Regions from separate parts of the Psychrosphaera sp. genome, predicted to be linked through region 1. Evidence: predicted binding sites of a transcription regulator. Region 1 holds the regulator's gene; the other holds the start of a gene.
The links. The regulator NrdR, encoded in region 1, represses ribonucleotide reductase genes. The targets are predictions, from matches to a motif close to AAACACNANATNTNGTGTTT.
Positions count from the first base shown of each region.

Region 1 (16,900 bases):
TTGATCGCCAAAATAGCAAACAAAGCTTTTTTCGACGGTATCTTGGTTAGGTCGAAAACGAATGTATAAGTCCAACTCGTGAGGCCGGTGAGTTCGTTCCATTTTGTTTATGATGTCGGCATAGACATTTGTGACAGCGTGGTCTTTAACCAAAGGGTATAAATTGATAGCGTCTTTGTCATTGCCAAATTTTGACATGAGGTGATGTAGTAGGTTGGCTTGAGGACCTTTGCCCACCATACTGACATCATATTTTCCGTGATCCTTGTTGATATACATCGCCATATTTTTACTGTGTTTTGCAAAAATATTTCGCAACGCCTTCGAAAGGCCAGGATATTTACTTTCAATTTTAGTTGGCGTCAGCTTATTGATGTTTTGGCGTATAAGCTTGTAGAAAAACTTGCGTCCTTGATGGCCACCCCGAGGATCGTAAACTTTCAAATTCATAACGGTTTTATCAAGTGATATCGCCATTACTTCATAAGCAAGTTTGTCGAGTTTGTACTTTTGCGTCACTTTTTGAAAGTCAGGTAAACCCAAAACGATAATGTCGCCCTTTTTATACGGGGCTTCTTGTTCGGTGACGACTTGTAACCCATACGTTGAAATGTCTCGACTCGTGGCTTTTATTTGCCCTTCATCCTCAGGCAAATTTATCAAAACATTTGTTTTATAGAGATATCTGTCTTCACTTCTAAGGTTAACGTAATCAATGGTTTCAACGCCAATGTTGATGTATTGCTTTAGTTTTGGGTGACTGAATTTTTTTAGAAGCTGAAGCTGAGCGCGGTCGTACTGATAACATGATTGATAGTTTTCAGTCGATTTTGTGTTTTTTAAAGGCGTAAACGTCACGATGTAGGTCAGGTTTTTAAGTAACCCCTGAACCTTTGGTGATGGTGGACGGTTTAGTTTTTTGATTTCTTTACTAGCACTATCAGGAATAGACAAAGGCAAATAAGAATCTTCCGAGCTTGCCTGTGCTAATTGCAGCTTAAAAACGTTCCAGCTGTCCTTACGACTGCCAAAACCTAAAAATAATGTTCTAAGCTCAGGGTGACTATTTAACTCTTCAGACGTGGCGCTGTAAAAATATAGTTTGCCTGCTTTCGCATGAGTAAACGAGTACAGTAAGGTTTGCTTAATTGGGCCTGGCTGTTTAGCTAGGCGAGCGATTCGTTTTTGGCTAAGGATTTGTTGAAAAACAAGGTTTTTATTTTCATCGCTGAAGTGTCCCAACACACTGCGGTTGTTTTCTGTAGCCAGCGCTAAAGTCGGCAAAAAGCGCTCTTTTATGTGTCGCAAAAATACGGGCAGTGAAGTGACACGAGGTAAATAGTATTGTTCATATCCCTTTACCGTTACAGCCTCAAGCGTGTTGTCGAAGTTCACTTTATAACGACGCTTGTTACCATTAATAAAGTTGTTTAAAAACTCATCAAAGGCTGCAATATCCTCTTTGAAGGTTCGTTTGGCGCGGATGTATTTGTGTGTTTCATTAATCTCGTCCACACCCACAATTTCGTATTGAATGCCGTCTTTTAATCCCAGTTCGAACTCTTGTTCTAAGCCAGTTAGATAAATTGCAATTTTTTGACCGACAGAAGCTGGTTTACTTTTAGGGATTTTAATTTTTATCCCACCCACGGATAGGTCACTACTTACCGCTTTTAACACGTTGCCCAAACCGAACTGTATTTCAACAGAAATACTAAAGTTCATTCGCTCTTCATTGCGGATGCCGTAGTGAGTAAATTCGACGGTCTTGCCTAAGTATGCTTTACTTGGGCCCTCAGGCGCGGAAGATGCCACTGCAGATGGTTTGTCTTTTTGTTGCTGTGCTTCAATGCGCTCTTGTTGTTCTTTTTTGTGAAGTACGCGGTGATTATTTTCCGCGTTCATTACCGCTTCATATACACCGACTGTATATTGACCAAACTTTTCGGTTTGAGCTTCAAATATTTGACGGCCAATTTCGTCTAGGTAATGAGTTTTGTCATTGTATTCGTATGGTTCGGGATCGCCGACGACATGGCCACGCAAATCCAATAAACGGCTGCTAGGTTGGGCCAATCGTTTTAACTCCATTTTGATCAAAAATTGTTTGGCTTTAGGTACATCTGCGGCCTTTGCTTTAAACACTTTGTCAAAATTGGGTTGATTCACAACTGATTTTAGTTCTTCAATTAATGAATTGAATTCCTGAAGTTCAGTAGACATATACGGGGGTTATCCCTCTTACTAAAATAAATACTTAAAAGCATGCAATTGCTCATTTATAATCAAACACTTCTCAGCGAGTACGATGAACAATAATAGAGACTCGTCATCAAATTAAGCAACTAATGTGCCACGGTTTGGTACTAAAGAAGGTGTAATGGCAAAAAGTAAAACAGCTTATGTATGTAATGATTGTGGTGCTGAGTTTCCTCGTTGGCAAGGTCAATGTAGTGAATGCCGCGAGTGGAACACCATTACAGAAATAAAATTAGCACCTAAATCAACAAAAAGCGCATCTCGCTATGAGGGGTATGCAGGCCGAGTTGAAAACAAAGTCCAGACTCTAGACAAAATTGATTTGCAGGAGCTACCGCGTTTTAGCAGTGGTTATACAGAGTTTGATAGGGTACTTGGCGGTGGTGTTGTACCTGGGTCTGCCATTTTGATTGGTGGTAGTCCTGGTGCTGGTAAAAGTACGCTGTTATTGCAAACCATGTGTTACTTGTCTGAGCATATGACGACGTTATATGTCACCGGTGAGGAAAGCTTACAACAAGTTGCGATGCGCGCCCATCGACTGGGGTTGCCGACAAATAAACTAAACGTATTAGCTGAAACGAGTGTTGAAGCGATATGTACCCATGCTGAAAACTTAAAACCACAAATCATTGTCGTAGATTCAATCCAGGTAATGCATGTGGCTGATATTACCTCTGCACCTGGTAGCGTTTCGCAAGTTCGTGAGGGCGCTGCGTTCTTAACGCGCTTTGCAAAACAAAATAATATTGCCGTGTTAATGGTTGGTCACGTAACCAAAGATGGTACGTTGGCTGGGCCAAAAGTACTAGAACACTGTATTGATGCGAGTGTAATGTTGGATGGCGATGCAGATGGTCGTTATCGAACCATGCGTGGTCACAAAAACCGTTTCGGCGCGGTAAACGAACTTGGTGTATTTGCCATGACCGACAAAGGATTAAAAGAGGTGAGTAATCCTTCAGCGATATTCCTTAATAGAGCCGATGGCGACTCAGCAGGGAGTTCTGTTACGGTTTTGTGGGAAGGTACACGACCATTATTAGTGGAAATACAGGCGCTGGTGGATGCATCTCAATTGGGTAACCCAAGACGTGTCGCAGTAGGACTAGAGCAAAACCGCTTAGCTATGTTGTTGGCCGTTTTGCATAGGCATGGTGGCTTGATGCTTGGCGATCAGGACGTTTTTGTTAACGTGGTTGGCGGTGTAAAGGTTACTGAGACCAGTGTTGATTTGGCCTTATTGTTGGCGATGGTATCTAGCTTTAGAGATCAGCCATTAGAGCGCGAGCTTGTGGTGTTTGGAGAGGTTGGTCTTGCTGGCGAAATACGTCCAGTTCCAAGTGGCCAAGAACGCCTCAAAGAAGCGGCTAAACATGGTTTTAAAAAGGCCATTGTACCCAAAGCAAATATGCCAAAAGAGGCAATTAATGGGATGAAAGTGATTGGTATTACTCGACTAAGCGAAGCTTTAGAACACCTTTAAGCTATTCTTCGAGCGTCAGATGTTCTAATTGGCGCTCGAGCAGTTCTGCATTTCCAGAGTTTAACTCAATAAGTCGGCGTAAATGGGTCATGCTTTCAATATCAATTTTTTGCCACTTAATTCCGATACTGTGTGGCTCACAATGCGCAACTTCACCCACCATATCTATATGAACATCAGAGCCTTGAAGTAGAAAATCTAACGAGATCGTTTTACCAACACAGTCCCCCAATGAATCAGGTGTGGATATTAGAGCGCCTTTTAAAGACAAATCTAAAATACTAGTATCAAAGGATTGTTGACCAATTGATAATGTTGCAGGAGTTGAAAATAATACTCGTGTGTAATGACGTTTATTGTCCATGATATTCCTAACTACAGTAAAAAAATACAACTGCTCTTTTACGAGATGAAAACCCATTAATATAGTAATAGCATGACATTGGTCGATTACAAAATATACAAGTTTAAATTGTAGGTGTTTGACATTTTTAATAATAACAAATCATTAGCTCTAAAATAAAAAACGCCGCAAAAGGCAGCGGCGTTTATATTGTCATTCAAGCTAGGTTATTTAAGTCGCTTGTATTTAATGCGATGAGGCTCGGCTGCATCAGCACCATAAGTCTGTTTTAGCCAGCTCTCGTACTCAGTGTAGTTACCTTCGAAGAATTCAATTTTACCTTCGTCGCGATAATCTAAAATGTGCGTCGCGATTCTATCCAAGAACCAGCGGTCGTGCGAGATAACCATTGCACTTCCTGGGAATGCCAATAAAGCATTCTCAAGAGCACGTAGTGTCTCAACGTCAAGGTCATTGGTCGGCTCATCGAGAAGTAAAACGTTGCCACCGGCTTTTAAGAGTTTTGCTAAGTGAACACGGTTGCGCTCACCACCAGACAGTTCGCCTATACGCTTTTGCTGATTAGAACCTTTGAAGTTAAATCGACTCACGTACGCACGTGATTGAACCTCATAGTTACCAACTTGAATAATGTCTGACCCTTCAGAGATTTCTTCATAGACGGTTTTGGAGTCATCCATGCTGTCACGGAACTGATCAACAGAAGATAAGCTTACTGTTTCGCCAACCGTAATCGAGCCTGAGTCTGGCTTTTCTTCACCACTTAGTAACTTAAATAACGTTGACTTACCTGCACCGTTTGGACCAATGATGCCCACAATGCCACCTTTAGGAATGGTAAAGCTCAAGTCATCAATTAATACACGGTCACCGAAGCCTTTAGTAATATTTTCAACTTCAACGACTTTGTCACCCAAACGAGGACCAGGTGGAATGTATAGCTCGTTAGTTTCATTACGCTTTTGGAACTCTTGGTTTTGCATTTCTTCAAAACGAGCCATACGCGCTTTTGACTTAGACTGACGTCCTTTCGGGTTTTGACGAACCCATTCTAATTCTTGCTGAATTGATTTTTGACGAGATTTTTCTGCACGTTCTTCTTGTGCCAAGCGGGCTTCTTTTTGTTCTAACCAGCTTGAGTAGTTACCTTCCCACGGAATACCTTCACCGCGGTCAAGTTCCAAAATCCATCCAGCAACGTTATCTAAGAAGTAACGGTCGTGGGTAATGGCAACGACTGTTCCTTCGTATTCGTGTAAGAAACGCTCTAACCATGCAACAGACTCTGCATCTAAGTGGTTAGTAGGTTCGTCAAGCAATAACATGTCTGGCTTATCAAGTAACAGTCGGCAAATCGCCACACGGCGTCTCTCACCACCGGATAAATGTTCGATTTTGGCATCCCATGCTGGCAAACGTAATGCATCTGCGGCGACTTCGAGTTGGTTGTCTAGGTTGTGACCGTCTTTTGCTTGGATTATGGCTTCTAATTCGCCTTGTTCTTTCGCTAACGCATCAAAATCGGCACCGTCCATCGCGTACTCGGCATAAACTTCGTCAAGACGAGTAAGGGCATTTTTTACATCGGCGACGGCTTCTTCAACGACTTCACGGACGGTTTTTGACTCATCTAAGACTGGTTCCTGTGGTAAGTAACCAATGTTAATACCAGGCATTGGGCGTGCTTCACCCTCAATTTCAGTGTCGAGGCCAGCCATAATGCGAAGAAGGGTAGATTTACCCGCACCATTTAAACCTAACACACCAATTTTGGCACCAGGGAAAAAGCTTAAAGAAATATCTTTTAAGATAGTTTTCTTTGGTGGAACCACCTTGCTCACACGAGACATGGTGTAGATAAATTGAGCCATTTTTTCTCTGCCTATCATTTTTTTAAGTTGTTCTAATTTGTCCGCTATTGTAGTTTAGTAGGCTGAATAATGTCTACATCGGCCCTAAAAAACCTACAAGTATTTAATAGTTTGCAGAATTAAAATTCGAGTCTACCATTTTTAGAGGCCTACATATTTTTAGAGGTAAAATGCGAATGCAACAAAAGAAAACAATATTGGTTGCCGACGACGATAAAGGTATAAACCAATTATTGGTAAATGCATTAGCTCAAAAGTTTAATGTCGAATCTGCGTTTTCTGGTCAGGAGACGCTATCTTTTTGTACGACCCAACAGCCAGACCTAATTTTGCTTGATGTGAACTTAGGCGATATTGATGGTCGAGAAGTGTGTCGCATCATTAAGGCCGATTATGGTGATCAGGCGCCGTTGATTATTTTTGTTTCAGCAGATGACGGCCAAGACAACATAATAAGTTGTTTTGAAAATGGTGCGGACGACTTTATTGCCAAGCCAATTTCTCCTGTCCAAGTTGTTGGTAAAGTCGAAGCTTTATTAAAATACGACACCCTCATTGATAGCTTACAGAGCAAAAGTGCGGAACTAACCGACTTAGTGACGACAACCATGTCACAAGCCTCGAGTTATGGTCAGTCTTTGCAAATGGTAAAACAGCTCAACCATTGCAACTCTGAAGAAGAGATTGCAGACGTGGTGTTTGGTTTTCTTGGCTCTCAAGGCTTGCATGCGGCGATTTATTTCACTAAAGAATCTGAATCACTATGCTTTGATCAAAAATCCAAAGTGTGTTCGCCAATTGTAAGAGAAGTCTTCGAGTTAGCTCATAATAAACAACGAATCAAAAAGCTAGGTGGGCGCTTATTAGTTTCTGATACTCATTGCTCTGTTTTAGTAATGAATCCTCCGGCAGATGAAAGTGACCAATACAGTATTTTTATCGACATAATTGCCGTTATTATCGAAGCCCTAGAAGCCCGTTATATTGGTTATTTACGAGAGCAAGAACTACACGTTCTTAACTCTGAGCTGTCTAGCGTTATTTCTCAGTTGTCTGTTGATATTGAGAGCGTTAGGAAAGATCGGCAAAAGCTAATGGATGACATCATCATGCAGATTGGCCTCAGTTTTCATCAACTTGATCTTACCATTGAACAAGAAGAGTATTTTACCAAGTTAATGGAAGAAACTTTGCTAAACCATGACCAGAACAACGATGTTTTGATGACACTACAGGACAAGCTCAAATCTCTAGTATCAGAAATGAAAAGCTTGCTGAGTTAATCATTTAGCCTTTATAAAAGTAATCGAAATTAGTTAAAAAATCTCATTGTTAAGAGGTGGGCTTTTAGGCAATAAGTGCGTATTATAAGCGACTCATTCGTTTGTATTAATCAGTACTGAGGTGCACTTATGTTAACTCGTGATATGAATATCGCAGATTTCGACCCTGAACTATGGGCGTCAATTGAAAAAGAAACTCGCCGTCAAGAACAACACATTGAATTGATTGCGTCTGAGAATTACGCCAGCCCACGAGTTATGCAAGCGCAAGGCTCACAGTTAACAAACAAATATGCAGAAGGCTACCCAGGTAAGCGTTACTACGGTGGTTGTGAGTATGTTGACGTTACTGAGCAACTAGCTATCGATCGTGCAAACGAGCTTTTCGGTACTGACTATGCAAACGTTCAACCACATTCAGGTTCGCAAGCTAACTCAGCGGTTTTCCAAGCGTTATTAAACGCGGGTGACACTGTATTAGGCATGAGCCTAGCACACGGTGGTCACTTAACTCACGGTTCTCACGTAAACTTCTCTGGTAAGACATACAATGCAATTCAGTATGGCTTAGATGAAGCAACAGGCGAAATCGACTACAAACAAGTAGAAGAATTGGCCGTTGAGCACAAGCCTAAAATGATCATCGCGGGTTTCTCTGCTTATTCAGGTATCGTTGACTGGGCTAAGTTCCGTGAAATTGCAGACAAAGTAGGTGCTTACCTATTTGTTGATATGGCACACGTTGCTGGTTTAATTGCTGCGGGTGAATATCCTTCTCCTGTACCTTATGCACACGTAATTTCAACAACGACTCACAAAACGTTAGCTGGCCCACGTGGCGGTCTTATCATTTCAGGTGCTAAAGACGAAGACTTATACAAAAAGTTAAACAGCGCAGTTTTCCCTGGTGGTCAAGGCGGTCCTTTGTGTCACGTTATTGCTGCTAAAGCCGTTGCGTTTAAAGAAGCACTTCAGCCTGAGTTTAAAGCATACCAACAACAAGTTGTTAAAAATGCTAAGAAAATGTGTTCAGTTCTTCAAGAGCGCGGATACAAGATTGTATCTGACGGCACAGACAACCATTTATTCTTAGTCGACCTGATTGACAAAGACATCACAGGTAAAGACGCAGATGCAGCATTAGGCAAAGCGTTTATCACTGTTAACAAAAACTCTGTACCTAATGACCCTCGTTCTCCGTTTGTTACTTCTGGTTTGCGTTTAGGTACGCCTGCGGTAACTCGTCGCGGTATGAAAGAAGCTGAAATGGAAGAGTTATCAAACCTTATCTGTGACGTTTTAGACGACATCAACAGCGAAGAAAACCTAGCACGAGTAAAAGAACAAGTAATCGCGTTGTGCGAACGCTTCCCAGTTTACGCGTAAGCTATTTATTCCCACAAAACCTGTGGTAAACTGAAAAGCCGTGTTTAATCACGGCTTTTTTGTACATACAGGAAATCGATATGCATTGCCCCTTTTGTTCGGCCACAGAAACTAAAGTCATCGACTCTCGACTAGTAGGAGGGGGCTCACAGGTGCGTCGACGCAGAGAGTGTAATCTATGCAATGAACGCTTTACTACCTTTGAAGGTGCCGAACTTGTCATGCCTAAAGTCGTTAAACGCGACAAAAAGCGTGAACCTTTTAACGAAGATAAAATGAGTGCCGGAATTCTCAGAGCGATTGAAAAACGTCCTGTCAGCACCGAACAAGTTGATCAACTCATTTTAACTATCAAAAAAGAAATTCGAAATACGGGTGAGCGCGAAATTACCTCAGAATTTATAGGCAACTTGATAATGGATGGGCTAGTTTTATTAGATAAAGTGGCCTATGTCCGATTTGCATCCGTATACCGCTCTTTTGAAGATATCCGTGAGTTTGGTGAAGAAATCGCTAAGATTGGTCAACAAGCGGATAATAAAAAAGAATTAAAAAGCCGTCAGTCCAAACTGTTTGAATAACAAAATAAAAAACACCTAATGAACCCAATTCAAGACAATGAGTACATGGCTCAAGCTATTGTACTTGCCAAAAAAGGCCAATACACCACGACACCTAACCCAAACGTAGGTTGTGTTATTGTTAAAGACCATCAAGTGATTGGTCAAGGTTGGCATAAAAAGGCTGGCACAGGTCATGCTGAAGTCAATGCGTTAGCGCCTCTAACACTTGAACAGACAACCGGAGCCACGGCTTACGTGACATTAGAACCGTGTAGCCACTTTGGTCGTACGCCACCATGCGCGTTAAGGTTAATTGAGGCTAAAGTATCAAGAGTCGTCGTCGGTATGCTTGATACCAACCCACAAGTCGCGGGCAATGGCATAAAAATGTTGGAGGAAGCGGGTATTGTCGTTGACCGTAGTGCATTAGAACAAGAATGTAGAGCGCTCAATCCAGGCTTCTTTTCTAGAATGGAAAAACAAAGGCCTTTTGTTCAAGTAAAGCTCGCAGCGTCATTAGATGGAAAAACCGCACTACAAAATGGTCAAAGTAAGTGGATTACTGGCCCAGCTGCCAGAGCTGACGTGCAGTCTTTTCGTGCCAAATCTTGCGCAATTTTGACAACAGCTAGGACAATACTTGCCGATGATGCAAGTATGAATGTGCGCTCAGAACAGCTAAATTTTGAATACCCTTTAGATGAAACTAACACTCATATAAGACAACCTGTAGTGGTTGTATTAGATGGCAAAGCGAGAATCAAGCCAGAACAAGTTGACTCACTTAAGTTGTTTCAAACTGGTGCTAAAGTTATCTTGGTTCATGCTAATTCAAGTCAAAGTGAGCCATTCGCCGAACATATAAGTGAGCAAATAGTCACAGCTCAAGTATGTTATGACGCAGAAAGTGGCTTTGACTTAAAAGAAGTGATGACGTTATGCCAACAACAGCAATTCAATACCCTTTGGGTTGAAGCTGGAGGGAAATTGGCTGCTTCGTTAATGGAAGCCCAATTGACGGACGAGCTGATTATGTATTTTGCACCTAAAATATTAGGAAAGCATGCGCAAGAAGTGTTACCGATAGGCCCTTTAAGTTCTATGGCAGACGCGAAAACGCTGACGTTAACTGATAGCCGCCACGTAGGCGATGATATCAGGCTGACTTATACACTCTGATTTACTCAGACTTCAATCATAAATACTCAACGAGAAAGGTTAAACGTGTTTACAGGAATTATAGAAGCCACAGGTCATATCTCTGCTATTAATAAAATGGGCGATGACATTCAAGTTGAAGTGTCGACCTCCACGCTTGATTTCTCGGATGTGAACCTTGGCGACAGTATCGCTACAAACGGCGTATGTTTAACGGTTGTATCTTTTACCGATAATAGTTTTAAAGCCGATGTGTCGCTAGAAACGATTAATAACACAGGGTTCAAATTTTATGGGCCCGGACAAGCAGTAAACTTAGAAAAAGCCATGTTACCGACTACCCGTTTTGGTGGTCACATGGTCAGCGGTCACGTTGATACCGTCAGCTACATACAAAATGTATATGATAACGGCCGAGCCAAAGACATTTGGTTGTCTATACCTAAAGAGTTACAACGCTATTTCGTTAAAAAGGGCTCAGTCACCGTCGATGGAATAAGCTTGACGGTCAATGACGTGACAGATGGTCAAATAAAGTTGACGATAGTCCCACATACATTTGCACAAACCACCCTTGCAAATATACGTTCGGGTGATGCAGTTAACCTCGAAGTTGATATAATAGCCCGATACGTAGAGAATTTTGTAGGTCAGCAATCGAGCTCCTCTGGCGTCGATATGTCATTGTTAGCACGTGCTGGCTATCTAAAAAAATAATCCCACCGATAAATTGGTACCTATATGAAATTAAATACACCAGAAGAAATTATTGAAGATATTCGTCACGGTAAGATGGTCATTCTTATGGATGATGAAGATCGAGAAAATGAAGGTGATCTGATCATGGCGGCGGATATGTTGACGCCTGAGCACATTAATTTCATGGTCACTCACGCTCGTGGATTGGTATGCTTACCAATGACGGAAGAGCGCGCACGCTCTTTAAACCTTGGCCTAATGGTCGACAATAACAATGCGCAGTTTGCTACTAACTTTACCGTTTCAATCGAAGCAGCTGAAGGCGTTACTACTGGTATTAGCGCAGCAGACCGCGCTAGAACAATCCAGGCAGCGGTTGCACCAAATGCAAAACCAGCTGATATTGTTCAACCGGGTCACATTTTTCCATTAATTGCTAAGCAAGGCGGTGTATTGACTCGAGCTGGTCACACTGAAGCTGCGGTTGATTTAGCCCGTTTGGCAGGCAGAACGGACGCAGGTGTTATTGTCGAAATTTTGAACGAAGATGGAACAATGGCTCGCCGTCCTGATTTAGAAGTTTTTGCAGAAAAGCACGACTTAAAAATTGGCACGATTGCAGATCTAATCGAATACCGCAATTTAAATGAAACAACGGTTGAACGCATTGCAAAATGTAAGATCCCGACTAAATTTGGTGAATTCGAATTAGTTACGTTCAAAGACACAATTGATGAACAGCTTCACTTTGCAATGGTGAAAGGCAACCTTGAAGAGCAAGAGGCGCCATTAGTTCGCGTACATCTACAAAATACATTTAGTGATTTATTATTATCTGACCGTTCTGTAAGTCGCAGCTTTGCGATTGATGATGCGCTTGAGAAAGTCGCGAAAGAGGGTGGTGTTTTTGTTTTACTTGGCAAGCAAGAGTCGACCAATGAATTGGTTAATCTTGTTAAGCGATTTGAGGCGGAAGATTCGGGTGATAATTTACCTCCGGCGAAGTGGTCAGGTACATCGAGAAATGTTGGTGTAGGCTCACAAATTTTGGCTCAGTTAGGTGTACACAAAATGCGCCTACTGAGTTCACCTAAGAAGTATCACGCACTATCGGGCTTCGGTTTAGAAGTTGTCGAATACGTAAGTGAATAAGTGTACTGCGCGAACTGCTAACAACATTTCGAATGTTGTGGTATTATCGCGCAAAATTTTTTAAAGAATAGAAATAAGGTTTACGAATGAACGTCATCGAAGGCAATTTTCGTGCGACAGGAAAAAAATTCGCAATAGTTGTATCTCGTTTTAATCACTTTGTAGTGGACAGCCTTTTAGAAGGCGCAGTCGATGCTCTTGAAAGACACGGTGAAGTTAATCAAGACGATATCACCATTGTTTATGTGCCTGGTGCGTACGAATTACCACTTGCAGCGAAAAAAATCGCAAAGCGTGGTGACGTTGATGCAATCATTGCCATAGGTGCGGTAATCCGTGGTGGCACGCCTCACTTTGATTTTGTTGCAGGTGAGTGTAACAAAGGTCTAGCACAAGTATCTCTAGAGACTGACATCCCAGTTTCGTTTGGTGTGATCACAACTGATAGCATCGAACAAGCTATCGAGCGCTCTGGCACAAAAGCCGGCAACAAAGGCGGTGAAGCTGCTCTTGGTGCGCTTGAAATGGTTAATGTGTTAGCACAGATTTAAGGCGTTTAAAATGAAACCTGCAGCAAGAAGAAAGGCCCGTGGCCTGGCCGTTCAAGCTATCTACTCTTGGCAAATTAGCCAAAACCACGTTAGCGATATTGAACAACAATTTTTACTTGATAATGACGTTAACAAAATTGACGTTGAATTCTTCAAAGAAGCAATCCGTGGTGTAGCCGCGCACTACAAAGAGCTTGATACTGCATTGATGCCTTATACAGAGCGTCCATATGAAGAAGTTGACCAAATCGAAAAAGCCATCATGCGCTTGTCAGCTTTTGAGTTAAAGTTCCGCTTAGACGTACCTTATAAAGTTGCAATCAACGAAGGTATCGAACTTGCTAAAAAGTTTGGTGCAGATGACAGTCATCGCTTTGTAAACGGTGTTCTTGATCGCGCTTGTAAAGACTTACGCATTCCACTTCAGTAGCCTTAGATACTTCTAAAGGAATTGGTTATGAAAGAGTTTGAGCTTATTCAAACTTACTTTACTGACCGTGGTCCGCAACGAAAGGATGTTGTGCTAGGCGTCGGTGACGACGCCGCATTGACAAAGATGCCGCAAGATATGCTGCTCGTCGTTGCGACAGATACCATGGTCGAAAATACACACTTTTTCAAAGACGCAAGCCCTCGCTCCATAGGCCACCGCTGTTTAGCGGTTAATTTGAGTGATTTTGCGGCAATGGGCGCAGAACCAGCATGGGCCTCTGTTGCATTGACTTTACCGTCTGTCGATGAAGAGTGGGTAAAAGAATTCACCGAAGGCTTATTTGAAATTGCCGAGTATTACAATGTCCAAATCATAGGTGGTGATACGACGCAAGGTCCACTGGCGGTGAGTGTGAGCCTAAAAGGGTTTGTCGCTGAGGGTAAGGCTTTGCTTCGTAGTGGTGCGAAAGCCGGTGACTGGATATATGTAACTGGCCAGCTTGGTGACTCTGCGCTAGCCGTAGAGGCAAAGCTCGGTAAGCAAGACATCAGCTCAGATGTACTCAAGTCAGTCCAGCAGCGTTTTGATTATCCCGCCGCACGCATTGCTGCAGGGCACGTTTTAAGACATGCTGCTACGTCTGCCTTGGACATAAGTGATGGTCTTATTCAAGATTTAGGGCATATCATTAAAGCTTCTAATGTATCTGCACATATCAACGTAGAAACGGTTCCGGTTTCACCGGTTGTTCTTGAAGCATTAGGTGAAGACAAAGCACTAGAGCTGGCATTGATGGGCGGTGAAGATTATGAATTACTCTTTACGGTTCCTGAAGAGCAAAAAGGTTACTTAGAGCTCAATGCAACGGCAATGGGAATTAACTACACCTGCATTGGTCAAATGAAAGGGAATGCCAATGGCACGCCAACTATTTGTCTAACCAAACATGGTGAGCCTTACGACTTAGATCGAAATCAAGGCTTCCAGCACTTCTCGGAATAATTTATGAGCCAATCTGCTGTACCAGCGAGTCGTTTCAATTTGTGCAATCCAGTCCATTTACTCGCGACTGGTTTTGGTAGTGGGTTAGCTCCGGTAGCACCGGGCACTTTTGGTACGATTGCTGCCATTCCATTCTATTTGATGTTTGTTTATAGCCCGTATGTGGCGTTTCTGGCATTTACCATTTTGGTTTGTGTAGTAGGCTCTTATATTTGCGGTAAAGCCGCGGCCGATATAGGTGTCCATGATCATAAAGCAATTGTATGGGATGAATTTGCGGGGATGTTTATCACTCTTTGTTTTGTGCCATTTAGCTGGACAGCTGTGATTCTCGGCTTTGTATTATTTCGCTTTTTCGATATTGTGAAACCTTGGCCAATCAGTTATTTGGACAAACATGTGCATGGCGGCTTAGGCATCATGATAGATGATATCGCCGCCGGTTTGGCTGCTGGCGTATGCCTGTATTTTTCTCTGCCTTATGTTTCGGAAAACTTAAGCAATTTGTTCCTGTAATTGCTGGCTAAACAATGACTTGGTCTCAATGATCAGACTGTGTTTGTTGTCCACTTGAATTAACCCTTTGAGCATGGATTTGGTTTCTTGGTCCAAGTCAAATCCTGTTGCCGTTACCGTGTCTAGTGATTTGATATCGCTTTCATCCACATGGATATTATCTTTTACTTTGTCGACTAATAGCCCAACGTGCGGATTTCGACCATCGACCGTTGTAAACACGATAATGGGTTTGTAGCCAACTTCTACTTGTTCTATTGCAGAGTCAAAAAGTCGTTCAAGTCTATTTATCACGGTACTCTTATTTTTTGTCCACTTATCGCAGCTCGCATTCGCAAACTCATCGTAAGTTTGGAAAAGAGTATCTTTGACGCGATTTAACAACGTCGACAAATCTTCGTCGTCTGATTCAAAGTCGCTCAACCATTTTGCAAAATTAACGTGCTCATGGGTTGCCCCAGCATGCGTAAGATTGATGGTCGCACCTTGTTCATAACTTAGGGCATTTAACCAACTTTGGCTTTGTTGTTTTAGTTCATTGAGTTTACTAATTACCGCCTTGTTTTGAGTATTAGTCGAGTTGTGATTGAGGATCATACCTAAATCAAAAATAGGTACAGGTGTTCCCATGAACTCTCGAACGCCGATGAAATTTGGGTTGTTATTTGGAACTTCGGTTAAGTCATTATTAAACTGCTCGGTTAATAATATGTCTAAAATGGGTAGGGAAATTGTCTTGGCACCCACTTGAAAGTTAACTAAATCCATTGAGTTGTTCCCACGTTTGTCATACTTAGCTAATAGTTAGTAGCGGTTTGTTGATTCTATAGCATATTATAACAAGTGGTTTTGCGCCAATAGTGCAACACAAATGTAAGCCGTAATATTTGTAACAATTTTATAGAACGGCTTTGCGAGTTAAGGAAAAGCAAATAATTGAAAAAGGAGAGTTTATTTTTCTTTAGAGTCCGGTGTTTGTTTTGATGATGGTGCAAAGTCAGCATCATCATTGGGAGCTGAGTCAACATCATCGAAATCGGCGTCTTTGTTTCGTTCTACTATGTCTTCAATTTTCATCGACTTGATTCCGATTATAGGACCACTTAGGCCATAGACGATAAAGACGATAAATAACACCTCAGCAGGCCTTGCTGCCACCAGAACAAAGGCAAGGACGATAACTAATAGCCCTAAAAATGTATTGGTATTTCGCCAGTCAATTTCTTTGAAAGCGCTGTATCTAAAGTTGCTGACCATTAATAGGCCCATCAGAACAGTTGTTATCGCTATCGAATATTTGAGGATATCACCCGCTAAAGAAAACTCTGTGGCAACCCAAATTCCACTCGCAATAATTGCGGCGGCGGCAGGGGAGGCAAGTCCTTGAAAATAGTTTTTGGGCCCATCGCCAGTCTGAGTGTTAAATCTGGCAAGGCGCAATGCGGCACATGCTACATAAATGAAGGCCGATAACCAACCCAGCTTTCCGAGGTCTTGTAGTGCAAAATTATAGGCAAGTAGGGCTGGTGCGATACCAAAGGACACGATATCGGCCATGCTGTCATATTCGGCGCCAAACGCACTCTGAGTATTAGTCAGCCGAGCAACACGACCGTCTAAACCGTCGAATATCATCGCAATAAAAATAGCAATTGCTGATGCTTCAAAATGACCATTCGTCGCAGAGATAATGGCATAAAAACCTGAAAACAAACCCGCTGTTGTCAGCAGGTTTGGAAGTAAATAAAACTTCTCGGACGAGGTACTTTGTGAAGAATTTTGCTGAGACATTAAATTTTCTTTTATTTTCTAGTCAAATAAGGATATAAAAGTACCATATCATAGAAAAAAGAAAGACAAAAAGAGGACGGCATGAGGTTTTTAACCATTTTAACAGGGTTGTGTTTGGTATTTCTTTCAGACATTGCCATTGCCAAAATCCAAAAAATCAAAGTTTATCGCTGGATAGATGACAATGGTGTGGTCACATTCAGCGAATACCGACCTAAAAACAGCGACTATGTCGAGCTTGAAGTAGAAGGCGACCGCGTTCGCACAACGGCCAGAAAAGCAGGGAATGACACCGTTGAAGGTGAAAACTTGGGGATCAATGTTGGCGGTGGCAGTGATGCAGTGGAAGAGCTTAACTCTCAAGCCGAGCAATACTGTAGTAAAGC
Region 1 covers NZ_CEYNSH010000020.1:152-17,051, reverse strand. Annotated here, with positions in the region: gene AC4E96_RS07705 (PilZ domain-containing protein) at 1-2,223, opposite strand, end outside; gene radA (DNA repair protein RadA) at 2,381-3,745, shown strand; gene AC4E96_RS07695 (PilZ domain-containing protein) at 3,747-4,109, opposite strand; gene ettA (energy-dependent translational throttle protein EttA) at 4,316-5,980, opposite strand; gene AC4E96_RS07685 (response regulator transcription factor) at 6,157-7,263, shown strand; gene glyA (serine hydroxymethyltransferase) at 7,393-8,649, shown strand; gene nrdR (transcriptional regulator NrdR) at 8,730-9,230, shown strand; gene ribD (bifunctional diaminohydroxyphosphoribosylaminopyrimidine deaminase/5-amino-6-(5-phosphoribosylamino)uracil reductase RibD) at 9,249-10,391, shown strand; gene AC4E96_RS07665 (riboflavin synthase) at 10,437-11,087, shown strand; gene ribBA (bifunctional 3,4-dihydroxy-2-butanone-4-phosphate synthase/GTP cyclohydrolase II) at 11,112-12,221, shown strand; gene ribH (6,7-dimethyl-8-ribityllumazine synthase) at 12,308-12,772, shown strand; gene nusB (transcription antitermination factor NusB) at 12,783-13,202, shown strand; gene thiL (thiamine-phosphate kinase) at 13,230-14,207, shown strand; gene AC4E96_RS07640 (phosphatidylglycerophosphatase A family protein) at 14,211-14,723, shown strand; gene AC4E96_RS07635 (chemotaxis protein CheW) at 14,703-15,491, opposite strand; gene pssA (CDP-diacylglycerol--serine O-phosphatidyltransferase) at 15,675-16,514, opposite strand; gene AC4E96_RS07625 (DUF4124 domain-containing protein) at 16,596-16,900, shown strand, end outside.

Region 2 (16,900 bases), on a different contig from region 1:
AAGTTCAATTAATTTACCAAATCCACGTACGCTCGGTACATACTGTAGTTGTTGTATAATGTATTGCCTAGCGGCTTCAATACCTTTTTCTTTCGCTATGAAATCGGCCATTTGATTATGGGCATTCACACTAGAAATGTTTTTTTCTTTCAATAGCCAATATAGCCATGCAGCTTGTTCAAACTCATCAACAAAACACTCAGGCGCTATATCAAATAATGCAGGAGCAAATGTTGGTTCTTTATCTAATGCTTGAATGATTAATTCACGAGACTTTTGTTTATTGTTAAGTAGCAGATATATCTTCGCCAACGACACAAGACTTCGTAAACAATGAGAATTTACTTTTAGTGCTCTTTTATAATTCTGTTTTTTGGCTTTTACATTATCGCTTTGATCAGCGAGTTCACAATAAAAATGACTGGTTAGTTGCCTGCTCTGTTCGTTAATAGCACTAGACTTTGTTTTTAAATAGGCATCAATACCCTTTTGCCATTCTCGTGTCTGCTCGTAAATATGCAAGACCATTAGTAGTGCTTCATTTGCGTGATCGGACTTCAATAATGGCATCAAACAATCTAAAGCATGCTCTAACATACCAGCCGACATGAAGTCTTGAGCTAATTCAAGTTTTATTATTTCTAATTCAAAGGCTGGAATATCAATTTGGTCGGTGTTGACCAAACCTTCATGGATAGCAATCGCTTTGTCGATTTCGCCTTTTTTTCTGAAAAGCTTAGCGAGTGTAAGGTAATTCTCAATATTTGCAGGTGTGTCATCAAAATACTGAATTAAACGATCGAAAGCTTGCTCTTCTTTATCATTTAATAACAAGGTGACACTAGAGTTTAGGGCTTGATTAAGGGAATTTTGCTGTTTGAAAAGTTCCTTTTTAGCGCTGTGCTTGCCCATTATCCAACCGTAGGCAACGGCGACTGGTAACAACAAAAATAACAGTTCAAGCATCTTTTTTGTTGAATACCTTTTTCAATGAAATAGTCAGGCTAGTAACCAATGCGCCTAACAAAGTGGTACACAATAACAAAAGGGAAAGTGGCGCTGTCAATTGAACAAATAATAAGTTTATGACAACTTCGTGGCCATTTTCACTTCCTAGTGCAAGTGCAAAAAGCAATGCAAAAATAAAAAGTAACGTTTTTATAAATTTCAAAAGCCTACCCCTATGTTAGGGGTATAAGGCTATTGTATGTCTCGATTATAGTCAATCAGGTATTACTTAAAATCAACTCTTTCGCGTAATTCTTTACCTGGTTTGAAATGAGGAACGTATTTCGCACCTAATTCCACAGACTCACCTGATTTAGGATTACGACCTACTCGAGGCGCTCGATAGTGTAATGAGAAGCTACCAAAACCACGTATTTCAATACGTTCACCACTTGATAGGCATTCCGCCATATTATCAATAATACTTTTTACTGCAGTCTCAACATCCTTAATCGGTAGTTGTTGATGTTGATCTGCCAATGTTTCTATAAGTTCAGACTTAGTCATTTATATCACCTAATATTGAGACAAAAATAAGGGAGCATTACGCTCCCTTATATTTATAGCTCATTTAAATTCAAAAGCTTAGTCTTTTTGTGCATTTTTAAATGCAGCAGCCATCGCATTTTCGAATTCAGGCGTTTGATTTTGTAAATTATCTAACGCTTGCTTCTCTTCTGCTTCGTCAATCGCTTTGATTGATAAGCTGATAGTGCGGTTCTTACGATCAACACCAACAAACTTAGCTTCAACTTCTGAACCAGCAGTTAATACTGTAGAAGCGTCTTCGATGCGGTCACGTGAAATTTCAGATACACGGATGTAACCTTCAACGTCAGTACCTAGCTCAACAGTTGCGCCTTTCGCGTCAACGTCTTTGATAGTACCTTTAACAACTGCACCTTTCTTGTTGTTTTCTAAGTATTCAGAGAACGGATCAGAATCCATTTGCTTAACGCCTAGAGAGATACGCTCACGCTCTGGGTCTACTTGTAGAACAACAGCTTCGATTTCGTCGCCTTTCTTGAATTCACGAACCGCTTCTTCACCTGCAACATTCCAAGAAATGTCAGATAAGTGAACAAGACCGTCGATGCCACCGTCAAGACCGATGAAGATACCAAAGTCAGTGATTGACTTGATGTTACCTGATACGCGGTCACCTTTGTTGTGTGACTTAGCGAATACTTCCCATGGGTTGTCTTTACATTGCTTAAGACCTAGAGAAATACGACGACGTTCTTCGTCAATTTCAAGAACTAGAACTTCAACTTCGTCACCTAAGTTAACAACTTTAGATGGGTGGATGTTCTTATTAGTCCAATCCATTTCAGAAACGTGTACAAGACCTTCGATGCCGTCTTCGATTTCAACGAAACAACCGTAGTCAGTAAGGTTAGTAACACGACCTTTAAGACGTGAACCTTCTGGGTAACGACCAGCGATGTCGCCCCAAGGATCTGAACCAAGTTGCTTAAGACCAAGAGAAACACGGTTTTTCTCTTTGTCGAACTTAAGAACTTTAACGTCGATCTCGTCACCAACTGCAACGATTTCACTTGGGTGCTTAACGCGCTTCCAAGCCATGTCAGTGATGTGTAGTAGACCGTCTAAACCGCCAAGGTCAACGAACGCACCGTAGTCAGTAAGGTTCTTAACGATACCTTTAACTTCTGAACCTTCTTCAAGGCTAGCAAGAAGCTGTTCGCGCTCTGCTGAGTTTTCAGTTTCGATAACTGCACGACGAGAAACAACAACGTTGTTGCGCTTCTGGTCTAATTTAATAACTTTAAACTCTAGCTCTTTACCTTCAAGGTGAGACGTGTCACGGATAGGACGAACGTCTACTAAAGAACCAGGTAAGAATGCTCGGATGCCTTCAACTTCAACAGTGAAACCACCTTTAACTTTACCAGAGATAAGACCTTTAACGATCTCTTCTTCTTCACACGCTTTCTCAAGACGAACCCAAGCTTCATAACGCTTAGCTTTTTCACGAGAAAGAATAGTTTCACCGAAACCGTCTTCGATTGAATCTAGAGCAACGTCAACTTCGTCACCAACGCTAACTTCTAATTCACCAGCGTGGTTTTTGAATTGTGCTGCAGGGATTGCAGATTCTGACTTAAGGCCAGCGTCTACTAATACTAAGTCACGTTCGATAGATACGATTGTACCTTTAACAATTGAACCTGGACGTGTTTCGATAGTTTGAAGGCTTTCTTCAAATAATTGAGCAAAATTTTCTGTCATGATTTATCTTCATTTAATCCAATGTTGCGTTCCTGCGACAAAGGGGTTGATGTTTAACTTGTTACTTCCATGCTAACAAGGCTTTCTAAATGGTTATTTTATTTTACTTTCAACGACTTCTATAAGCTGTTCAAAGACTTGATGAGCGTTTAGATTGGTAGAATCTATAGTGATTGCATCTTCTGCAGGCACTAATGGAGCTACACTTCTGTTCATATCCCGCTCATCACGAGCCTGAATATCGCTCAAAAGGTCGCCGATTTTAACATCGTGACCCTTGCCCTGCAACTCTTTAAAACGCCTATTTGCACGTTCTTCAGCACTTGCAGTTAAAAACACTTTAATTGTTGCATCTGGAAACACAACCGTTCCCATGTCACGACCGTCGGCGATTAAACCTGGTGCCTGACGAAAAGCGCGTTGGCGACGCAATAGCGCCTCTCGAACTCGTGGTAATGAGGCTATCTGTGACGCTACACCACCGACTTCTTCATTCCTAATTGAGTGGGTCACCTCTTCACCTTCTAAGATGATCTTTGAGGCATCTTCGCTTGACTCAAACTGCACGTCCAAATGTGCTGCTAAGGGAATCAAACTCTCTTCATCACTTGGTTCTATTTGGTGGTGAATGGCGGCTAAAGCCAATACGCGATAAATCGCACCGCTGTCCAAAATTTCCCATCCAAATCGTTGAGCTAATAAACGACAAACTGTGCCTTTACCTGCACCGCTTGGGCCGTCTATTGTGATTACTGGTACTGATTGCTCCATAAATACTCCACTCGCTAAATTTGCGGGCGGTATTATACGCAAAAAGCCTCAAAAAAGAATTAATTTTAATTGAAGGTTTGTGTTTGGGGATCCATACATTCCGAAAAGCTTGCTCTAAAATCCCCAAACTAAACAGCTTTTGTAAGGAAAAGGTGTTTAGTCAATAACCATTAAATGATTAATCAAACAATGTTGAAAAGCGTTCAAAGTAATCTGGGAAAGTCTTACTCGTAACCTCTGGGTCATTAATAGTAACGCCACATTCTTTAAATATAAGCAATGAAAAACACATCGCGATTCTGTGATCATCATAGGTGTCTATGTCTACGTGCAATTCTTTATTTGGAGTGACCTTGATGTAGTCGTGCCCTTCTTCTACTTGCGCACCAAACTTTTTAAGTTCTGTTGCCATCGCCGCCAAACGGTCTGTTTCTTTAACACGCCAGTTGTATATATTGCGAATAGTCGTCGTGCCTTTTGCAAATAGCGCTGTTGTTGCAATCGTCATTGCCGCATCTGGAATATGATTAAGGTCTAAATCGACACCTTGTAATTGACCGTTTGATTCAACAGAAATGTGGTCATCGAAATAGCTAACCTTAGCACCCATTTTTGTTAATACGTCCGCAAATTGAATATCACCTTGCACACTATTTCTACCAACACCATATACATTCACTGGTCCACCGCTAATGGCCCCAGCCGCTAAAAAATAAGAAGCGGATGACGCATCCCCTTCCACCATGAACGTTTTAGGGGATTGATAGGTTTCTTCACCGGTAAGTTCAAAAGATTCATAGTTGTTATTTTTGATGTCTACACCGAATTGCTTGATGATTGACAAGGTCAGTTCTATGTATGGTTTAGAAACGAGCTCGCCAATCATAGAAATTTTAACCGGTTGGTTAAGTATTGGTGCGGCCATCAACAACGCCGATAAAAACTGGCTTGAAACACTGCCATCGATTTTCATTTCAATGGACTGGTTAAGCGAAGTCGCATCGAAAGGTTTTATGTCCAATGGCGGAAAACCTGGTTCCTGTGAGGCTACAATGTTTGGTGCAACCGGTGACAGTGCATCTAGCAAATGTCCAATTGGGCGTTCATACATTCTTGGTTCGCCGGTTAATTTGGCGTTGACCTGACTGAACGCTAAGACTGCCGCAAGGGGACGCATTGCTGTACCTGCGTTACCTAAAAACAACTCTGACTCTGGTGTTTCAAATTGCCCCGCGACACCAGTTACAGTGCACACCGTTTTGTCATTATTTAATTCTGTCTTCACGCCTAACAGATTTAGGGCTTTTAGCATGTGGCGTATGTCATCACTGTCTAAAAGATTGGTAATGGTTGTGGTACCTTCACAAAGCGCCGCTAGTAATAAAGCTCTGTTCGATAAACTCTTTGATCCAGGAACTGTGATATCACCTTTGCAATCTGTTTTATGGGTTAATGTTAACGTTGATGACATGGATTTACTTCTTTCCTTCCTGTTGTAATTCAAATTCTTTCATAAACTCTGTAAGCGCTTGAACGCCTTCAATTGGCATCGCGTTGTAGATGCTCGCTCTCATTCCACCGACGCTCCTGTGCCCCTTCAATGCAACTAAGCCACGCTCTTTAGCGGCGGCCAGAAATTCATCGTTTAATGATTCGTCTTTGAGATAAAATGTAACATTCATCAAAGAGCGATTTTCTTTTGCGACACGGTTTTCATATAAATTGGATTCATCGATTGCCTTATACAGTAAGGCCGCTTTTTCTTTGTTTACTTTCTCTATAGCGTCAACGCCGCCATTTTCTAATAACCACTCAAATACAAGCTTGGAAAGATAGATAGCGAAAGTAGGAGGCGTATTGAACATACTCTCTTTTTCTTGGGTAACGCGGTAATTTAACAAGCTCGGTATGTTGTTTGGACTTCTTTTTAGTAACGCGTTATTAATAATAACGATACTTAAACCAGACGGGCCTATATTCTTCTGAGCACCGGCATATATAATGTCATAGTCTGTAACATTAATGTTTCTAGAGAGTATATTAGATGACATATCACAGACAACTGGTACGTTACGCGTTACCTTTAATGCCTTAGGTGACTCAAATATTTCAATCCCATCAACCGTCTCATTCGAACAAAAGTGAATGAAATCGGCGCTTTCATCAACGGTCCATTTATCAAACGGTAAAACACTTGATAAGCCGTTTTTTACCACTCTGCAGACTTGTTCATTGGCCGTCATAAACTTACTTGCCTCATCAACAGCGTCAGATGACCATTGCCCTGTTGTGACGTAGTTTGCCGTATTACCTTGGTTTAGATTCATAGGTACAGCAGCGAATTGACCACGGCCACCCCCTTGCATAAACAGCACGCTATAATTATCAGGAATATCCATTAGCTTTTTGAGCGCAGCAACGGCATTTTCATACACGGCAATAAACTCTTTACTGCGATGGCTCATTTCCATAACAGAACAGCCAGTGTCCTGCCAATTGATCAGTTCGGACTGTGCTTTTTGCATCACTTCTTTAGGTAAGGTCGCGGGTCCAGCGCAAAAGTTATAAACCGTCATTGTATTCCTGCGTACGTATTTGGTGAGAATAAGTAAATTGAACTTTTACTCTAACCTCCTCAAACGCGGGAAACAAGGGCTAATACAGATATTTTAAAACAAAGATTGTTGACCTGAGCTCACTACACTTTGGGTGTTTTTCTTTTTGAGATTTTTGGTTCCATTGCGACGACGACTAGCGTGTTTTTTTATTACTCTTTGTGTTTCAGATTGTATTTCGTTTTGTTGGTAATATTCTTTAATTCTTAAACGAGCTTGTTGAGCGAGTCGCTCAGGTGGTTCTATTTTGTAGTACCTATCTTCCTTTAGCTTGGTGTATAGCCAGGGTTGTTGTATAAAGCTGTCAGGGACATGGTCTAGTTCCGGTATCCATTGCCTAACGAAGTAATTATTCGGGTCGTATTTCTGGGCTTGGATCAGTGGATTGTAAATTCTAAATGGGTTAATTCCAGTCACACCCGATTGCATTTGAATTTGCGGATAGTGGATACCTGGCTCGTAATCAACAAACATTTGCGCCAAGTGGTGCGCAGGCCTTTGCCAATGCAACCACAAATGGTAACTCGAAAAAGACGTCAACATTGCTCTCATTCTAAAGTTTATCCAGCCGTTGTGATTAAGCATACGCATGCATGCATCGACGAATGGCATTCCTGTGTTTCCCTCGCGCCATCGAGAGAATCGCGTCTCACAAAAGTCATTTCTTCGCATTCCATCCAAGCTGCGATTTACAGCACGAAATTCATGTTGAGGTTCAGATTCAAACTTTTGAACGAAGTGCGAATGCCAATGCAGCCTCGATATAAACCCATTTCGGTTTCGTTTAAGCTTTGGGTCATCTACTTCTAACGCCTTTTTCATTACGGTTCTTAGCGACAATACACCATATGCCAAGTAAGGACTGAGCCGAGAACTGCAGGTTTGACTTTTTATCGGACTACTTATCCCATATAAGTAAGAACTTAGCCGCGTCTCTAGGAAGCTCTCCAACGTTGTGTGAGCTTGATGTAACCCGCCCAATTGAGGCGATACCGTCGTTAAAGCATCATTGCCTGGATATGTATCAAAAAACTCAAGCCCCGTATTTTTGTTTAAGTAACACTCAATCGGTCGAAATGGTGAGTAGGTCAAGTCATTGTAAAAATCTTCGATAACTTTATTGTAGTTATTGCGATTTAACCTTCCGCGCACTACGGCTTTGTGCCTAAACTGTCGCCAGGTTATTTGAGCTTTTTTACACCATTTGGCTACTTTTTTATCTCTTTCGAATGTCCAGTCGTTCCCTGTCTCTTCATAGCTATAGATATTTTTGATTGGTACATGACGATGAATATTATTCAAAATAGTGGTGGCATCTCCTTGTCTAATTGTAATCACCATTTGATGGTGATTTAGCGCTTTCGTTAATTCGCCTAGCGATTGCTTTATGAATTCAAATTGACGCTGACTTGTATCGGGCAAACACCAATATTCTGGTTCAACCACGTACAAAACAATAACGGGAAGTTTACTTTGTTTGGCGGCATTAAAACTCTCGTGATCCTCTAGGCGCAGGTCCCTTTTTAGCCATATAACATTTACAGACATACTCGTTCGTTAACGCTCAATCAGGTCTATTCGACAATGGAAATTAAAGTTTAGACAATCCTTGTTTTACGACTAAAAACCAATGTTGATCACACTAAATAGACATCGTTTTTGAACAGACATAAATTGTTACACCCTAAATTCAAACCTTTTTCAACGCCACAACGACTAAGTGTGTGTTCAAGTAATTAATACTAAAAACTTATAACCACTTATAAACATCTATAAAAGAATGGAATTATGATAAATAAAACAGGTAGTCCTTTTATTGCCCCGTTAGTGATGTTAGTCATGAGTGCAGGTGTTACTGCAGCGGAGTATTATCCAATCGTAAAAACGAACGCAACATTCGAGCTTGATGGCAAGTTAGACGAGCCGGAATGGAAACACGCGACTAAGGTCGAGCTTCCATACAATATTAACCCAGGTTTGAGTACTCCCGCTCCGGTAAAAACAACGGCTTATATATACGAAACAGAGTCTTCGTTAATGGTGGGCTTTATTGCAGACGATCCTGACCCGAGTAAAATTAGAGCCTATTACCGTGACAGAGATACCATCTTCCAAGACGACTTTGTCGGTATCGTTATTGATACGTTTAATGATAACCGCCGTGCCTATGAGTTTTTTGTTAATCCGTTTGGTGTCCAAGGTGACTTAATCAAAGATGACACTCAAGGGGGTAATGAGGATCATAATTGGGATGCGATCTGGAATAGCGCCGGTCACATTTCAAACACAGGTTATTCTGTAGAAATAGAAATTCCTTTTAACGTTATGCGTTTTCCAGCTGATAAAGAATCAATGGATTGGGGAATTCAAGTATTAAGAATATATCCCAGAGATAAGCGAATGGTTTTGGCAAACACCGTTATCGACCGAAACCTAGATTGTAGCCTTTGTCAGTTTGATAAATTAACGGGCCTTTCCAAAAAAGAACAAGGTAACAACCTACAAATCACCCCTACTCTGACCTATTCCTATTCTGAGGGTAAATCAGTAATACCTGGAGAGTGGGATGAAAGTGACGATAAAGCAGATGCTGGTGTTAATGTTCGTTGGGGTATAAACGATAACGTATATCTAAACGCAACCATCAACCCGGATTTTTCTCAAGTTGAAGCAGATGCTGCACAACTTGACATTAATAACACCTTCTCTTTGTTTGTTAATGAAAAACGCCCATTTTTCCTGGATGGTCGTGACTACTTCAGTACCCAACGTATGAACCTTTTGCATACTCGTAATATCAACGCCCCAGAGTACGGTTTGAAATTAACGGGTAAACAAGACGCTCACACATATGGGCTACTTGCGGCAAATGATGAGTCCACCGCATTTTTGATGCCTGGTAATCAAGGCTCCAGTGTGGCAGAACTTGATGAAAAATCAGAAGTCCTTGTGGGTCGCTATCGCATGGATATAGGCTCCAGAAGTAATGTCGGAGCTATCATCACCAATAGGCAAGGTAGTGATTACAAAAACACCGTTACTTCTATTGATGGCAGAAACAGCCTGACTAAGTCTGATACGATCAGCTATCAAGTTTCGTACTCTGATACAACTAACCCAGATTCAATTCAAGAAGACTTTGACGTCGCAAGAAAACAAAGCGACAGCGCCTATTCTCTTCGTTATAGCCACAATGCCCATAACTATGGTTTTAGTGCAAATCATATGAATTTTGGTGAAGACTTCCGTGCTGACTTAGGTTTTGTAGGTCAAACCGGCGTTAGAAAGTCGATTGTTGGTGGTTATTACAGCTGGTTACAAGAGGACGGCAGCAGTTGGTCAAGGTATGGGGTAAATGGTGATTGGGATATTACTCACGATGAAGACGGTAATGTGTTAGAACGTGAAATTGAGATGTATGTAAACGCTGATGGTCCCCGTCAATTGTTTTTGGAAGGAGGCGTAGTATCTCGTACCTCTTTCTGGGAAGGGCAATTTTACGATGTTGTTAATCCAATGACGTTCTTTAGATTTGACCCAATAGACAACTTAAGAGTGTGGACATTTTTGAGAGGTGGTGACCAAATTGATTATGCAAATAACCGTTTAGGTGATGGAAAAATAGCCGAAATTGGTGGCGCTTTTAAAATTACAAAGCATCTCAATGGTGAATTGAATTATAACCATCGAAAGTTAGATGTTGAAGGCGGTAACCTATTTACCGCTAACCAATATGATTTGCGCCTTAACTACCAATTTAACCTTAAGTCGTTCATCCGTTTTAACGTTCAATATACGCAAATTGATAGAAACCAAGACTTATATGTCGATAAAGACGTAACTGAGAAGTTTGAAGGAATGCGAACAGAGTTGTTGTACGCTTACAAACTCAACCCTCAGTCTCTCTTCTATCTTGGCTATACCGACCGTGGTAAAAAGGACGACTTAGTCGATGAAATAGAAAAAGACCATCGTAAAGTTTTCATGAAACTGAGTTATGCTTTTAGAATGTAGTTTGTAAGAAATCATAACAGGCACAAAAAAAGACGGCACATTGGCCGTCTTTTTGTATATCTCTTTTAATATCAGTAAGCTGATATCTTTTTAAAGATAATTAGTCTTCTTGTGAATTAGACTCATCGCCCGCTTCTTCGCTAGGACTGTCGTTGGAAACTTCTGACGTTTCTGTTTGAGCATCATCAACGATGATTTCGTTACCGTCTTCATCAAACACTGGACTCTCTTCGTCTTCAATTTCTTCAATCTTAGCAAGGCCAACAACTGACTCACCTTGAATCGTCCTTATCAAACGAACACCTTGAGTATTACGACCTACAACTGACACTTCTTGGACGCGAGTACGTACTAATGTGCCCTGGTCGCTGATGATCATAATTTCGTGGTTGTCAGCAACTTGTGTTGCACCGACTACCAAACCGTTACGTTCACTTACTTTGATAGATACAACACCTTGTGTTGCACGACTCTTAGCTGGGTACTCATGTTGTGGTGTACGTTTACCAAAACCATTTTCAGTAACAGTCAAAATGTTGTCTTCGTGATTTGGCACAATCAAGGATACAACTTTACTGTCTTCAGTAAGCTTGATACCACGAACACCAGTAGCAGTTCGGCCCATTGAACGAACTTGGTTTTCATGGAAACGAACCACTTTACCGTTTTGCGAGAACAACATGATTTCGTCTTCGCCGTTAGTGATAGCAGCACCGATTAACTTATCACCTTCGTTTAGGTTCACTGCGATAATACCGCTTGAACGTGGACGAGAGTATTCCGTTAACGCTGTTTTCTTAACGGTACCGTTCGCTGTTGCCATAAAGACAAACTTATCTTCTTCAAATTCTTTAACTGGAAGAATAGTTGTGATCTTTTCTTCAGCATCAAGTGGCAACAAGTTAACAATTGGACGGCCACGTGACTGACGGCTTGCCAATGGCAATTGGTAAACCTTTAACCAATACATACGACCGTAGTCGGAGAAACACAATATAGTATCGTGTGTATTAGCGATAAGTAGCTTCTCGATGAAGTCTTCGTCTTTCATCTTCGTAGCAGACTTACCACGACCACCACGACGTTGTGCTTGGTAATCAGTTAACGGTTGGTACTTGGTATAACCTTCGTGAGACAGCGTTACTACCACATCTTCTTCGTTGATTAAGTCTTCTAGGTTGATATCGTGAGATGCATCGCGAATTTCTGTACAACGATCGTCGCCGTAGGTTTCTCGAACTAACTCAAGCTCTTCACGAATGACTTCCATCAGTCTTGCAGGTGAACCAAGAATTTCTAATAACTCAGCTATAAGTTCGAGAAGATCGGCGTATTCACCTAAGATCTTTTCGTGTTCTAAGCCAGTCAACTTATGTAAACGTAGCTCTAGAATCGCTTGCGCTTGTTGCTCAGTCATATGATATTCGCCATCGCGGATACCATATTCAGGCTCAAGCCATTCTGGACGTGCGGCATCATCACCCGCGCGCTCTAACATTGCCGCAACATCGCCAAGTTTCCAACCACGTGCAGTTAAACGAACTTTCGCTTCTGCAGGGGTCGGTGAAGTTTTGATCAACTCAATGATTTCATCGATGTTAGCAAGCGCAATGGCTAGTGCTTCAAGAATGTGGGCGCGATCGCGAGCTTTTCTCAAGTCAAATACGGTTCTGCGAGTGACGACTTCACGACGGTGAGAAAGGAATGCTTCTAGCATTTCTTTTAAGTTAAGAATCTTAGGCTGACCGTGATCAAGTGCAACCATATTCATACCAAATACAGTTTGCATTTGCGTCAATGAATATAAGTGGTTGATGATAACCTCTGTCGGCTCTCCACGCTTAAGTTCGATAACGATACGCATACCATCTTTATCTGACTCGTCGCGCAAAGCAGAAATACCTTCTAACTTCTTGTCTTTAACCAATTCAGCGATTTTTTCGATTAGACGCGCTTTGTTTACTTGGTATGGAATTTCGGTAACGACAATAGTGTCCTTACCTGTTTTCTCGTCCGTCTCGATTTCGGTACGTGCACGGATATAAACTTTACCGCGACCTGTACGGTACGCTTCCTCAATACCTTTACGGCCATTGATAATAGCGCCAGTAGGGAAATCAGGGCCTGGTAGGTGTTCCATCAATTCTGGCAACGTAATGTCTTCGTTGTGAGACAAGGCTAGCGTTGCAGCAATAACTTCACGTAGATTGTGAGGTGGAATATTGGTCGCCATACCTACTGCGATACCCGAAGAACCGTTTACCAACAGGTTAGGAACTTTTGTAGGTAAAACTGCTGGGATTTGCTCAGTGCCGTCGTAGTTAGGTACAAAATCAACGGTTTCTTTTTCTAGGTCCGCTAATAGTTCGTGAGCTAACTTTTCCATACGTACTTCGGTGTAACGCATTGCAGCCGCAGAGTCACCATCGATAGAACCGAAGTTACCCTGACCGTCTACTAATGTATAGCGAAGTGAGAATGGCTGAGCCATACGAACGATAGTGTCATAAACTGCACTGTCACCATGTGGGTGGTACTTACCGATTACATCACCTACGACGCGCGCAGATTTTTTGTAAGGTTTGTTCCAGTCATTTTTTAGTTCGTTCATCGCGAACAACACACGTCGATGTACCGGTTTCAATCCATCGCGGACATCTGGTAACGCACGACCTACAATTACGCTCATCGCATAATCTAGGTAACTGGTTTTTAATTCTTCTTCAATATTAATCGGGCTAATATTGTTGGCGAGATCTGTCATAAACGCACTGTTCCCTGCAACTACTTTAATGAAGTTTTATTGTTATAAATCAGCTCGCGATTGTAACACAATGCTCAAAGCTGGCTAGTTTAAATTGTAACTTTGACTTGATGACGATTAAATTTCAATCTCTATATAGAACAACAGGTGAATTAATAGCTAATTAGCGACAAAGATCTTTTTCGATCTTTATAAACCAACGAGAATATGGCATCGTATTTGACGATAATTTAGAACCTATATTTGAGTAGTCAAAAAGAATGACGTCCAATTCTGATCAAAGCAATTCAAACACCAATGTCGACAACCAAGAAATCGACAAATTTAACTCTATCGCAGCCTCATGGTGGGACCATAGTGGTGAGTTTAAGCCACTACATTTATTAAATCCCGTAAGAGTTGCTTACATTCAAGAAAAAACAAATTCTGTCGCGGGACGTAAGTTATTAGACATCGGCTGTGGCGGCGGCATCCTTGCTGAACAACTTGCAAAACTCGGTGCCGATGTAACGGGTATCGACCTAGCTGATGACTCACTCGCAGTTGCAAAGCTTCATGCATTAGAAAGCCAAATTACAAACGTACAATATAAGAAAGAGTCTGCCGAAGAGCACAGCTTTAACAACCAGGAACAATACGATGTTGTCACTTGTTTAGAAATGTTAGAACACGTTCCTGATCCCCGTTCTGTTGTTCAGGCAGCGGTATCAGCGTGTAAGCCAGGTGGTACCATCTTCTTTTCAACATTAAACAAAACCTTGAAGTGCTATTTGCTGGCAATAGTGGCAGCAGAAAAAATGTTGAAGTTAGTACCCAATGGAACTCACGATTATGAGAAGTTTATAAAGCCCGCTGATTTAATTCGATGGATAGAAGAAGCTGGGGCAAAAGTTAAAGAAACAACAGGTGTACATTACAACCCTTTAACTGAACAATTTGCGATCAAGCCTGGGGTTGACGTTAACTACATTTTGTACGCTGAAAAACTTTAGATCGTATTAACAAAATCGAATGAATTAATGAATTTTTTCGAAATATTTTTTTAGAGAAAAAAGCTAAAAACTATAGATTTTTAAATTTTGTTTTTGGAATAAACATTGTAGCGTAAGGGGCTACTTACCCAAAAAAACAGCGCTCATTTTTGCGCCTAATTTGGGGCTTGCATTTAGTTCCCTCACACTCTATCTTGTGGTCTAGCAATTTTCAAAACACTATATGATGTGTTTTTATCCAACGGGTAAAAACAGCTGATGTTTAGATAAACAAAGCCGTGCGCATAATATAAAAATAAAGGACAACCGGGCAAAATGAACAATAGCCTTTCTGTGAGCAAACGCGATGGTTCAAAAGAACCTCTTGATTTAGAAAAAATCCACCGCGTCATTACTTGGGCCGCTAAAGGCCTAGACAACGTATCCGTTTCTGAAGTCGAAATTCGTTCTCATATCCAGTTTTACGATGGAATTAAAACTGAAGATATCCATGAGACGATCATAAAAGCAGCCGCTGATCTTATTTCTGAGACAACGCCAGATTATCAATACTTATCTGCGCGCTTAGCTGTTTTTCATCTTCGTAAAAAAGCGTATGGCCAGTTTGAACCGCCACGTTTATACGACCACGTCACTAAAATGGTTGCAGAACGCCGCTACGACGAACATTTACTTGCTGATTACACAGAAGCTGAGTTTGACCAAATTGACTCGTTCATCGAGCACAATCGTGATTTAGACTTTAGTTATGCAGCAGTCAAACAGTTAGAAGGTAAATACCTGGTTCAAAACCGAGTTACCGGTGATATCTATGAAAGTGCGCAATTCCTATATGTCCTTGTAGCGGCTTGCCTTTTTGCTAAATATCCAAAAGAAACACGTCTGGACTATATTCGTCGTTTCTATAATGCTGCATCACAGTTTAAGATTTCACTACCTACACCAATTATGTCCGGTGTTCGTACTCCAACTCGTCAGTTTAGCTCTTGTGTTTTGATTGAAACTGATGACAACTTAGATTCAATTAATGCGACATCTTCTGCTATCGTGAAATACGTTAGTCAGCGAGCTGGTATTGGTATTAATGCCGGTCGTATACGTGCTCTGGGTAGCTCTATCAGAAATGGTGAAGCTTTCCACACCGGTTGTATTCCTTTCTACAAGCATTTCCAAACGGCGGTAAAAAGCTGTTCACAAGGTGGTGTTCGTGGTGGTGCGGCTACCCTATTCTATCCGCTTTGGCATTTAGAAGTAGAATCACTACTTGTACTAAAGAACAACCGTGGTGTTGAAGAGAACCGTGTTCGTCACTTAGATTATGGCGTTCAGTTCAACCGCACTATGTATGCGCGTTTAATTAAAGACGATTACATAACGTTATTTAGCCCGTCGGATGTTCCAGGTTTGTATGATGCGTACTTTGAAGACCAAGACAAGTTCGAAGAATTATACGTTAAGTACGAAAACGACGACAGTATTCGCAAAAAGCGTATCAAAGCAATCGAACTATTCGGCTTATTCTTGAATGAACGCGCAAGCACAGGTCGCATTTATTTACAAAACGTAGACCATTGTAATACCCATAGTCCGTTCAATCCGAAACTAGCGCCAGTGCGTCAAAGCAACCTTTGTTTAGAGATTGCTTTACCGACTAAGCCTCTACAACACTTCCATGATGAAGAAGGTGAAATTGCATTGTGTACCCTAAGTGCATTTAACTTAGGCGCAATTAAGTCACTAGATGAAATGGAAGAACTGTCTGAACTAGCAGTACGTGCACTAGACAGCCTTCTTGATTATCAAGATTACCCCGTTAAAGCAGCTTACAATGCAACTATGGGCCGTCGTACATTAGGTATCGGTGTCATTAACATGGCTTATTACCTGGCCAAGAATGGCGCTAAGTACTCAGACGGTTCAGGCAACAACCTAATTCACAGAACGTTTGAAGCAATGCAGTTCTACTTACTCAAAGCTTCAAACAACTTAGCTAAAGAAAAAGGTGCGTGTCCTAAATTTAACGAGACTACCTATTCACAGGGTTTGTTGCCAATCGATACTTATAAAAAAGCGGTTGACGAATATTGTGATGAGCCTCTTCATTTAGATTGGGATTCACTGCGTAAAGACATCGTGGAGCACGGACTACGTAACTCTACTTTATCAGCGCTAATGCCGTCAGAGACATCTTCACAGATCTCTAATGCAACCAATGGTATCGAGCCACCGCGTGGTTTGATCTCGGTTAAAGCAAGTAAAGACGGTGTACTTAAGCAAGTCGTTCCAGAAATTACGACTTTACGCAATCAATACGAGTTATTGTGGAGCCTTGAGAATAATACCGGTTATTTACAGCTTTGCGGCATTATGCAGAAGTTCATCGACCAAACGATTTCTGCAAACACTAACTATGATCCGAGTAATTACAAAGATCACAAAGTGCCAATGCAACAACTGCTTAAAGACCTATTAACCGCTTATAA
Region 2 covers NZ_CEYNSH010000014.1:50,781-67,680, reverse strand. Annotated here, with positions in the region: gene AC4E96_RS06200 (hypothetical protein) at 1-966, opposite strand, end outside; gene AC4E96_RS06195 (lipopolysaccharide assembly protein LapA domain-containing protein) at 959-1,171, opposite strand; gene AC4E96_RS06190 (integration host factor subunit beta) at 1,234-1,515, opposite strand; gene rpsA (30S ribosomal protein S1) at 1,594-3,261, opposite strand; gene cmk ((d)CMP kinase) at 3,355-4,032, opposite strand; gene aroA (3-phosphoshikimate 1-carboxyvinyltransferase) at 4,211-5,503, opposite strand; gene serC (3-phosphoserine/phosphohydroxythreonine transaminase) at 5,508-6,608, opposite strand; gene AC4E96_RS06165 (cryptochrome/deoxyribodipyrimidine photo-lyase family protein) at 6,702-8,195, opposite strand; gene AC4E96_RS06160 (carbohydrate binding family 9 domain-containing protein) at 8,436-10,661, shown strand; gene gyrA (DNA gyrase subunit A) at 10,762-13,425, opposite strand; gene ubiG (bifunctional 2-polyprenyl-6-hydroxyphenol methylase/3-demethylubiquinol 3-O-methyltransferase UbiG) at 13,686-14,417, shown strand; gene nrdA (class 1a ribonucleoside-diphosphate reductase subunit alpha) at 14,733-16,900, shown strand, end outside.
Region 2: nrdA (class 1a ribonucleoside-diphosphate reductase subunit alpha) is a predicted target of NrdR. The motif match lies at 14,632-14,651, and genes of this name have one in related genera.